One region of the Kocuria sp. CH-021 genome, then DNA from elsewhere that is predicted to be linked to it. Evidence: riboswitches for the same ligand, from Rfam matches in the RefSeq annotation. Region 1 holds a riboswitch; each other region holds the start of a gene.
The links. A riboswitch is a leader RNA that binds a small molecule or an ion and turns the genes downstream of it on or off. The one in region 1 is predicted to bind S-adenosylmethionine.

Region 1 (2,208 bases):
CCGGACCTGCTTCGTATCCAGAGAGGCCGGAAAGTGCAGAAGACTGAGACGAACGGCGCAGACAGTGTGGACGAAATGTTCTAGTGTGGCGTGGAGCACACGCATTCGTCCGGTGCCGTGCCGGACCCTGTGACCCACCCACCCCGAAGGAGCCCGCCGTGCCCTCGACCCCCGTCTCCCTGGACGAGACCGACCGGAAGATCCTCGCGGAGCTGTCCCGGGACGCGAGGCAGTCGGTCACCGCGATCGCCGCGGCCGTGCACGTCTCCCGCGCCCACGCCTACGCCCGGATCAACCGGCTCCGGGACGAGGGCGTGATCCTGAGCTTCAGCACCGTGATCGACCCGGTGCGGGCGGGGCTGCAGGCCTCCGCCTACGTGACGCTCAAGCTCCAGCAGAACACCTGGCGGGAGCTGTGCGCCCAGCTGCGGGCGATCCCCGCCGTGCACCACATCGCCCTGGTGGGCGGGAACTTCGACGTCATGCTCCTCGTGCGCGCCGTGGACACCGTGCACCTGCGGCAGGTGATCTTCGAGCACATCCAGCAGCTGCCCGGGGTGGTGGACACCCAGACGTTCCTGATCTTCGAGGACATCGACACCCGGGCCTGAGCCGCGGGCCCGGCGCGCACCGCCGGCGTCATGTTCCGTCACGGTCGTCATCTTCGGTCGTGGAGGGACAGCCACTACCTCTGCGCATAGTGTTGTTCCAGCTTCACGAGACGTGACCGCGAAGCTCCGACTGGGTCACGCACCAACCCCATGCTCATTGGGTGGTTCGGATGAAGAAGCGGCCTGCATCCTCCGCGCCCCCACCGGGGGACCGCGGCCGTCCGGTGCGGGTAAGAGCAAGGCACAGGAGCAGCGCCATGTCCATCCCCGTGACCGACCACGACCTCGCGACCCGGCAGATCCACGCGGGCACCCACGGCGAGGTCGCCCAGCGCACCCTGACGGTGCCGATCTACCAGACCGCGGCGTTCGAGTTCCCCGACTACGAGGCGGCCCGGCAGATGTTCGCCCAGACCCGGCCGGGCTTCACCTACACGCGCACCGGCAATCCCACGGTGGCGGTGCTCGAGCAGCGGATCAGCGACCTCGAGGGCGGCGCGGGCGCGGTGGCCACCGGCTCCGGGCAGTCCGCGGTGGCCGTCGCGCTGCTCGCGCTGCTCGGGCAGGGCGACGGCAAGCACCTCGTGGCCTCGGAGAAGCTCTACGGCGGCACCGTGGACCTGCTCACCGACACCTTCGCGGACTGCGGCATCGAGGTCTCCTTCGTGGACCCCACCGCCCCGGGGGCGTGGGCCGCGGCCGTGCGCCCCGGCACCCGGGCGTTCCTGCTGGAGTCCATCGGCAACCCGCTGGCCACCCTCCCGGACCTGCCCGGCATCGCCGACGTCGCCCGGGCCGCCGGGGTGCCCGTCGTCGTCGACAACACCCTCGCGTCCCCGGCCCTGTACCGGCCGCTCGAGAAGGGCGCCGACATCGTGGTGCACTCGGCCACCAAGTTCCTGGGCGGGCACGGCAACGCGCTGGCCGGGGCGGTCGTGGACGGCGGGACCTTCGACTGGTCCGCGCGGCCGGAGAGGTGGCCGCAGTTCACGCAGGCCCGCGCCCGCTGGGGCGGGCTGAGCCTGGTCGAGAAGTGCGCCGGGGCCAGCCCCTACCTGCACCTGGTCCGGGCCAAGTACGTGCACGACCTCGGCACCACGCTCTCCCCGTTCAACGCCGGGCAGATCCTGCAGGGCACCGAGACCCTCGACCTGCGCGTGGCCCGCCACACGGCCTCGGCCCTGGCGGTGGCCGAGTTCCTGGCCGGGCACCCCGCCGTCGCCCGCGTCCACCACCCCGGCGTGCCCGGGGACCCCGGCGCCGGGATCGCGGCCCGGGACTTCCCGCGCGGGACCGGCTCCGTGTTCTCCTTCGACCTGGCCGCCCCGGACGCCGCCGTGGGCCCCTTCATCGACGCGCTGCGGCTGTTCAAGCTGGTCGCCAACGTGGGGGACACCCGCAGCCTCGTGGCCCACCCCGCGGCCATGACGCACTGCCGCCTGACCCCCGAGCAGCGCCGGGCCGGCGGGATCGCCGGGACCACGATCCGGCTGTCGATCGGCCTCGAGTCCCCGCAGGACCTCGTCGCCGACCTCGGCCAGGCCCTCGACACCGTCGTCACCACCGTCCAGACCACCCGGAAGTGAGCCCCGCCATG
Region 2 (2,208 bases), on a different contig from region 1:
CCGAGATCGAGCACGGGCCCGCCGCGGCGTCCGCGGCCGCCGCCCACCCCGGCGCGGACCTGGTCCTCAACGGCATCACCGGCTCCATCGGGCTCGCGCCCACGCTGGCGGCGCTGCGGGCCGGGCACAAGCTCGCGCTGGCGAACAAGGAGTCGCTGATCGCCGGCGGCGCCCTCGTCAAGGCCGCCGCGGCGGCCACCGGGGACCCCGACGCGCTGATCCCCGTGGACTCCGAGCACTCGGCGCTCGCGCAGGCGCTGCGCGGCGGCTCCGTCGGGGAGGTGGACCGGCTCGTGCTGACGGCCTCGGGCGGGCCGTTCCGCGGCCGGTCCCGGGCGGAGCTCGAGGCGGTCACGCCGCAGGACGCGCTGCGCCACCCCACGTGGGACATGGGCCTGATGGTGACGACCAACTCCGCGTCCATGGTGAACAAGGCCCTCGAGGTGCTCGAGGCCCACCTGCTCTTCGACGTCCCCCTCGAGCGGATCGACGTGGTGGTCCACCCCCAGTCGGTGGTCCACTCCATGGTCCAGTTCGTGGACGGCTCCACCCTCGCCCAGGCCTCGCCCCCGGACATGCGCCTGCCCATCGCCCTCGGCCTGGCCTGGCCGCACCGGGTGCCCGGGGCCGCCCCGGCGTGCGACTGGACGCGCGCCGCCGAGTGGACCTTCGAGCCCCTGGACCCCGTGGCGTTCCCGGCCGTCGAGCTGATCAAGGCGGCGGGGGAGCGGGGCGGGACCTTCCCCGCGGTGTTCAACGCGGCCAACGAGGAGGCGGTGCACGCCTTCCACGACGGCCGCATCCGGTTCCCGGCCATCGTGGACACGGTCGAGGCGGTGCTGGACGGGCACGACGACGACGGCCCGCTCGAGCTCGAGGCCGTCCTGGCGGCCGAGCACTGGGCCCGCCGCCGGGCCCGCGAGGTCCTCGCCCGCTGACCGGGCCCCCGGGCCACGGCGTCCCCGTGCTAGTCTGTCGGCCGGATGACGAGTCCCAGCACGAAGCCCTGGCTGGCTGGGCGGCAACCCTCTCCCGTAGTGGGGTGCCCCAGGTGAACCATCCGGCCACGGCCGACGACGGCCGGCGGCAAGTACGGCTCGACGCCTCCCGCGCCCTTCCGCGCGCCGATCGGCCGACGCCGCCGGATCCCGGCCCTGGTGGACACCTCCGACACCTACGGACCCACGGAAAGGCACCACATGCGATCGCAGCGCCTCCCCTTCCTCGCCCTGGCCACCACCCTCGGCCTCACCCTCACCGCCTGCGGCGGCTCCGCGGGGGAGTCCTCCGGCGAGGGCGTCCTCGCCGACGACAAGGTCACCATCGGTGTCGTGGGCACGGACCCGACCCACGACGCCCTCAAGCAGCTGGCCGAGGAGCAGGGCATCACCGTCGAGTACGTCGACTTCTCCGACTACAACCAGCCGAACCCCGCCAACGAGTCCGGCGACGTGGAGATGACCTGGTTCCAGCACATCCCGTTCCTCGCCGACTACAACAACTCCGCGGGGGGCTCGATCACCCCCGTCGGGTCGACCTCGATCTACCCGCTGGGCCTGTACTCCAACCAGTACGACTCCGTGGAGCAGTTCCAGGAGGGCGACGAGATCGCGGTGCCCAACGACGCCGTGAACCTCTCCCGCGCGCTGCTGGTGCTCGAGGCCGCCGGGCTGGTGGAGCTGACCTCCGACACCCTGATCCCCACCGAGCTCGACGTCGACACCGAGGCCTCGACGGTGACGGTCACCCCGGTCTCCGCGGAGCAGACGGTGCTCTCGCTCGACTCGGTGGCCGGCTCGGTCATCAACAACGACTTCCTCTCCCGGGCGGACATCGACCCGAAGTCCGCGCTCGCCCAGGACGACCCCGACGCCGAGGGCTCCCGCGCCTACGTCAACCTGTTCACCACGACCGAGGAGCTCGCCGACGACGAGACCCTCCGGCAGGTGGCCGACCTGTACCACGAGCAGCCCGTGCTCGACGCCGAGATGACGGAGACCAAGGACACCGCCGTGCCGCTGCAGCTGGAGCAGCAGGAGCTGCAGGAGCTGACGGAGCGCTACCAGCAGGAGCTCAAGGACCAGGAGCAGTGAGCGCGGCGGTCCCCACCGGGCCGTCCGCACCCGGGCGCCCGGACGAGGTGCTCGTGCGCTTCAGCAACGTCTCCAAGACCTTCCGCACCGGCTCGGGGCGGGCGGCGCGCGAGGT
Region 3 (2,208 bases), on a different contig from region 1:
GCCGGGGGCGGTGACCAGGGCGGACCACTCCGGCTGCGAGTAGAGGTCGATCACCTGGATGGGGGTGCCGTTGCTGCGGGCCAGCAGCGCCGCGGAGCCCGCGGTGGAGCCGATGTCCACGGCCTCCGCGCGCAGCGCCTCGTTGGCCTTGTTCGACCCGGCGGACTGCACCCACTCCACCTCGGTGCCCTCCGCGGCGAAGGCGGCCTCGAGCCAGCCCTTCTCCTTGATCACCACGGAGAGCGGGTTGTAGGTGGCCCAGTCCACGCGGACGGTGCCGCCCCCGGCGGCCTGCGCGGGGGCCTCGCCGGAGCCCTCGCCCGCCATGCACCCGGTCAGGCCGAGGGCCAGGACGGCGGCGAGCGCGGGGACGGTGCGGACGGAACGGTGGAACAGGGGCATGGCGGGGCCTTTCGTGGTGGGCGGACGGGGCGGACGGGGCGGACGGGGCGGTCGGCGCGGGCGGGCGCCGCCGCCGGTCCTGCGAGCAGAGCGGGAGGAGCGGGAGCGGGCCGCGTCAGCGGGCCGCGGGGTGGTGGACGTCGACGCCCAGGTGGCCGAGGAGCTGCACGCGCAGCCCGGCGAGGACCTCGGAGGCCCGGTCCCGGGGGCGTTCGCCGGGGACCGTGAGGACCGTGCTGATCGAGGCGGGAGCGGTGGGCCCGGTCCGGCCCAGGACCACGATCCGGTCCGCGAGCTGCAGCGCCTCGTCGACGTCGTGGGTGACGAGCAGGACGGTGGTGGGCTGGGCCGCGTGGACGGTGAGCAGCAGGTCCTGCATCTGCAGGCGGGTCAGGGCGTCGAGCGCGCCGAAGGGCTCGTCGAGCAGCAGGACCCCCGGGTTGCGCGCCAGGGCCCGGGCCAGGGACGCGCGCTGGGCCATGCCGCCGGAGATCGCGCGGGGACGGTGGCCCGCGTGCGCGGTGAGCCCGACCAGGCGCAGCAGGTCGTCGATCACGGCGTCCCCCTCGTCCCGGGGGAGCCCGCGGGGCAGGCCCAGGCGGACGTTCTCGCGCACGGAGCGCCACGGCAGCAGGCGGGGCTCCTGGAAGGCGACCGCGCAGCGCGGGTCGATCCCGGACACGGGGGTGCCGTCGATGAGCACCCGGCCCGCCGAGGCGGTGTCGAGGCCCGCGGCGGCCCGCAGCAGGGTGGACTTGCCGCAGCCCGAGGGCCCGAGGACCGCCAGGACCTCGCCGGGCCGGGCCGTGACGTCGACGTCCTGCAGGACGTGGTGCGTCTCGCGGCCGGCCGGGAACGCCTTGCCGACGTGCTCGAAGGCCACGGAGAAGGCGCGCTTCGACGGGTTCGGGGCGGCGGGCGGCGCAGGGCTCAGCAGAGAAGTGCTCATGATCAACTCCATCGGTCCTGGCATTAGCACCTCGCACGGGGGATCAGGCGGATCCGTGCCGGTTGCTGCGACGTCGACGAGCCAGGTCTCTCAGCCGCTCCGGATGGTTACGGGCCCATTGAACGTCCTCGGCGTGTCCCCTGGCAAATCCGTCGCATCCGCGGGCGTCGCGACACATCGCTGGCCCGAGGGTCCTCCGTGCCCCACCATGGACCCATGACGAGCCGCAGAACCCCGGTCCGGGCGGATCTGGTGCGCGACGCCTTCGCGGCGTTCGGCGCGGTCCTCGACGGGCTCGGCGACGACGACTCCTGGGCCGCCACGGGGTGCACGGGCTGGTCGGTCCGGGACCTGGTCCAGCACTGCACGACGGACGCGCTGCAGGGGCTGGTCGCCCTGCACACGCCCACGACCGCCCGCCCGGACCGGGACGCCGCGACCTACTGGACGGACTGGGGCGGCGATCCCGCGGCGGCCGCCGAGCAGCGGCGCCGCGCCCGTGTGGCCGGGTCCATGGTGCTGGACTGGGACCCGGTGCGGGAGCTCCACCGCGAGGCCACCCGGGCGCTCGTGCACGCGGCGGAGCACTGCGGCGGCGGCGCGGTCCGCACCGAGGGCCACGTGCTGCGCGTCGAGGACCTGCTGAGCACCCTCGCGGTGGAGGCCACGGTGCACCACCTGGACCTGATCCGGCACCTGGACGGCTCCCCGGGCCCCGCCGCGGACGGGCTCGCCGAGGTCCGCCGGGTGCTCACCGACCTGTGGGAGCGGGAACCGCTCGGGCACTGGAGCGACGAGCACTTCGCCCGTGTGGGCACCGGCCGGGCCGGGCTGACCGCCCAGGAGCGCACGGAGCT

Region 2: another riboswitch for S-adenosylmethionine. It lies ahead of ACPYN7_RS07220 (MetQ/NlpA family ABC transporter substrate-binding protein); the one in region 1 lies ahead of ACPYN7_RS14230 (O-acetylhomoserine aminocarboxypropyltransferase/cysteine synthase family protein).
Region 3: another riboswitch for S-adenosylmethionine. It lies ahead of ACPYN7_RS03545 (ABC transporter ATP-binding protein); the one in region 1 lies ahead of ACPYN7_RS14230 (O-acetylhomoserine aminocarboxypropyltransferase/cysteine synthase family protein).

Annotation. Positions count from the first base shown of each region.
Region 1 is NZ_JBNAFK010000019.1:50,715-52,922, forward strand. It holds gene ACPYN7_RS14225 (Lrp/AsnC family transcriptional regulator) at 159-611, shown strand; SAM riboswitch class IV at 713-854, shown strand; gene ACPYN7_RS14230 (O-acetylhomoserine aminocarboxypropyltransferase/cysteine synthase family protein) at 869-2,197, shown strand; gene ACPYN7_RS14235 (cystathionine gamma-synthase) at 2,206-2,208, shown strand, end outside.
Region 2 is NZ_JBNAFK010000007.1:113,341-115,548, forward strand. It holds gene dxr (1-deoxy-D-xylulose-5-phosphate reductoisomerase) at 1-938, shown strand, start outside; SAM riboswitch class IV at 983-1,099, shown strand; gene ACPYN7_RS07220 (MetQ/NlpA family ABC transporter substrate-binding protein) at 1,200-2,093, shown strand; gene ACPYN7_RS07225 (methionine ABC transporter ATP-binding protein) at 2,090-2,208, shown strand, end outside.
Region 3 is NZ_JBNAFK010000003.1:219,324-221,531, reverse strand. It holds gene ACPYN7_RS03550 (aliphatic sulfonate ABC transporter substrate-binding protein) at 1-402, opposite strand, end outside; gene ACPYN7_RS03545 (ABC transporter ATP-binding protein) at 518-1,351, opposite strand; SAM riboswitch class I at 1,357-1,461, opposite strand; gene ACPYN7_RS03540 (maleylpyruvate isomerase N-terminal domain-containing protein) at 1,568-2,208, shown strand, end outside.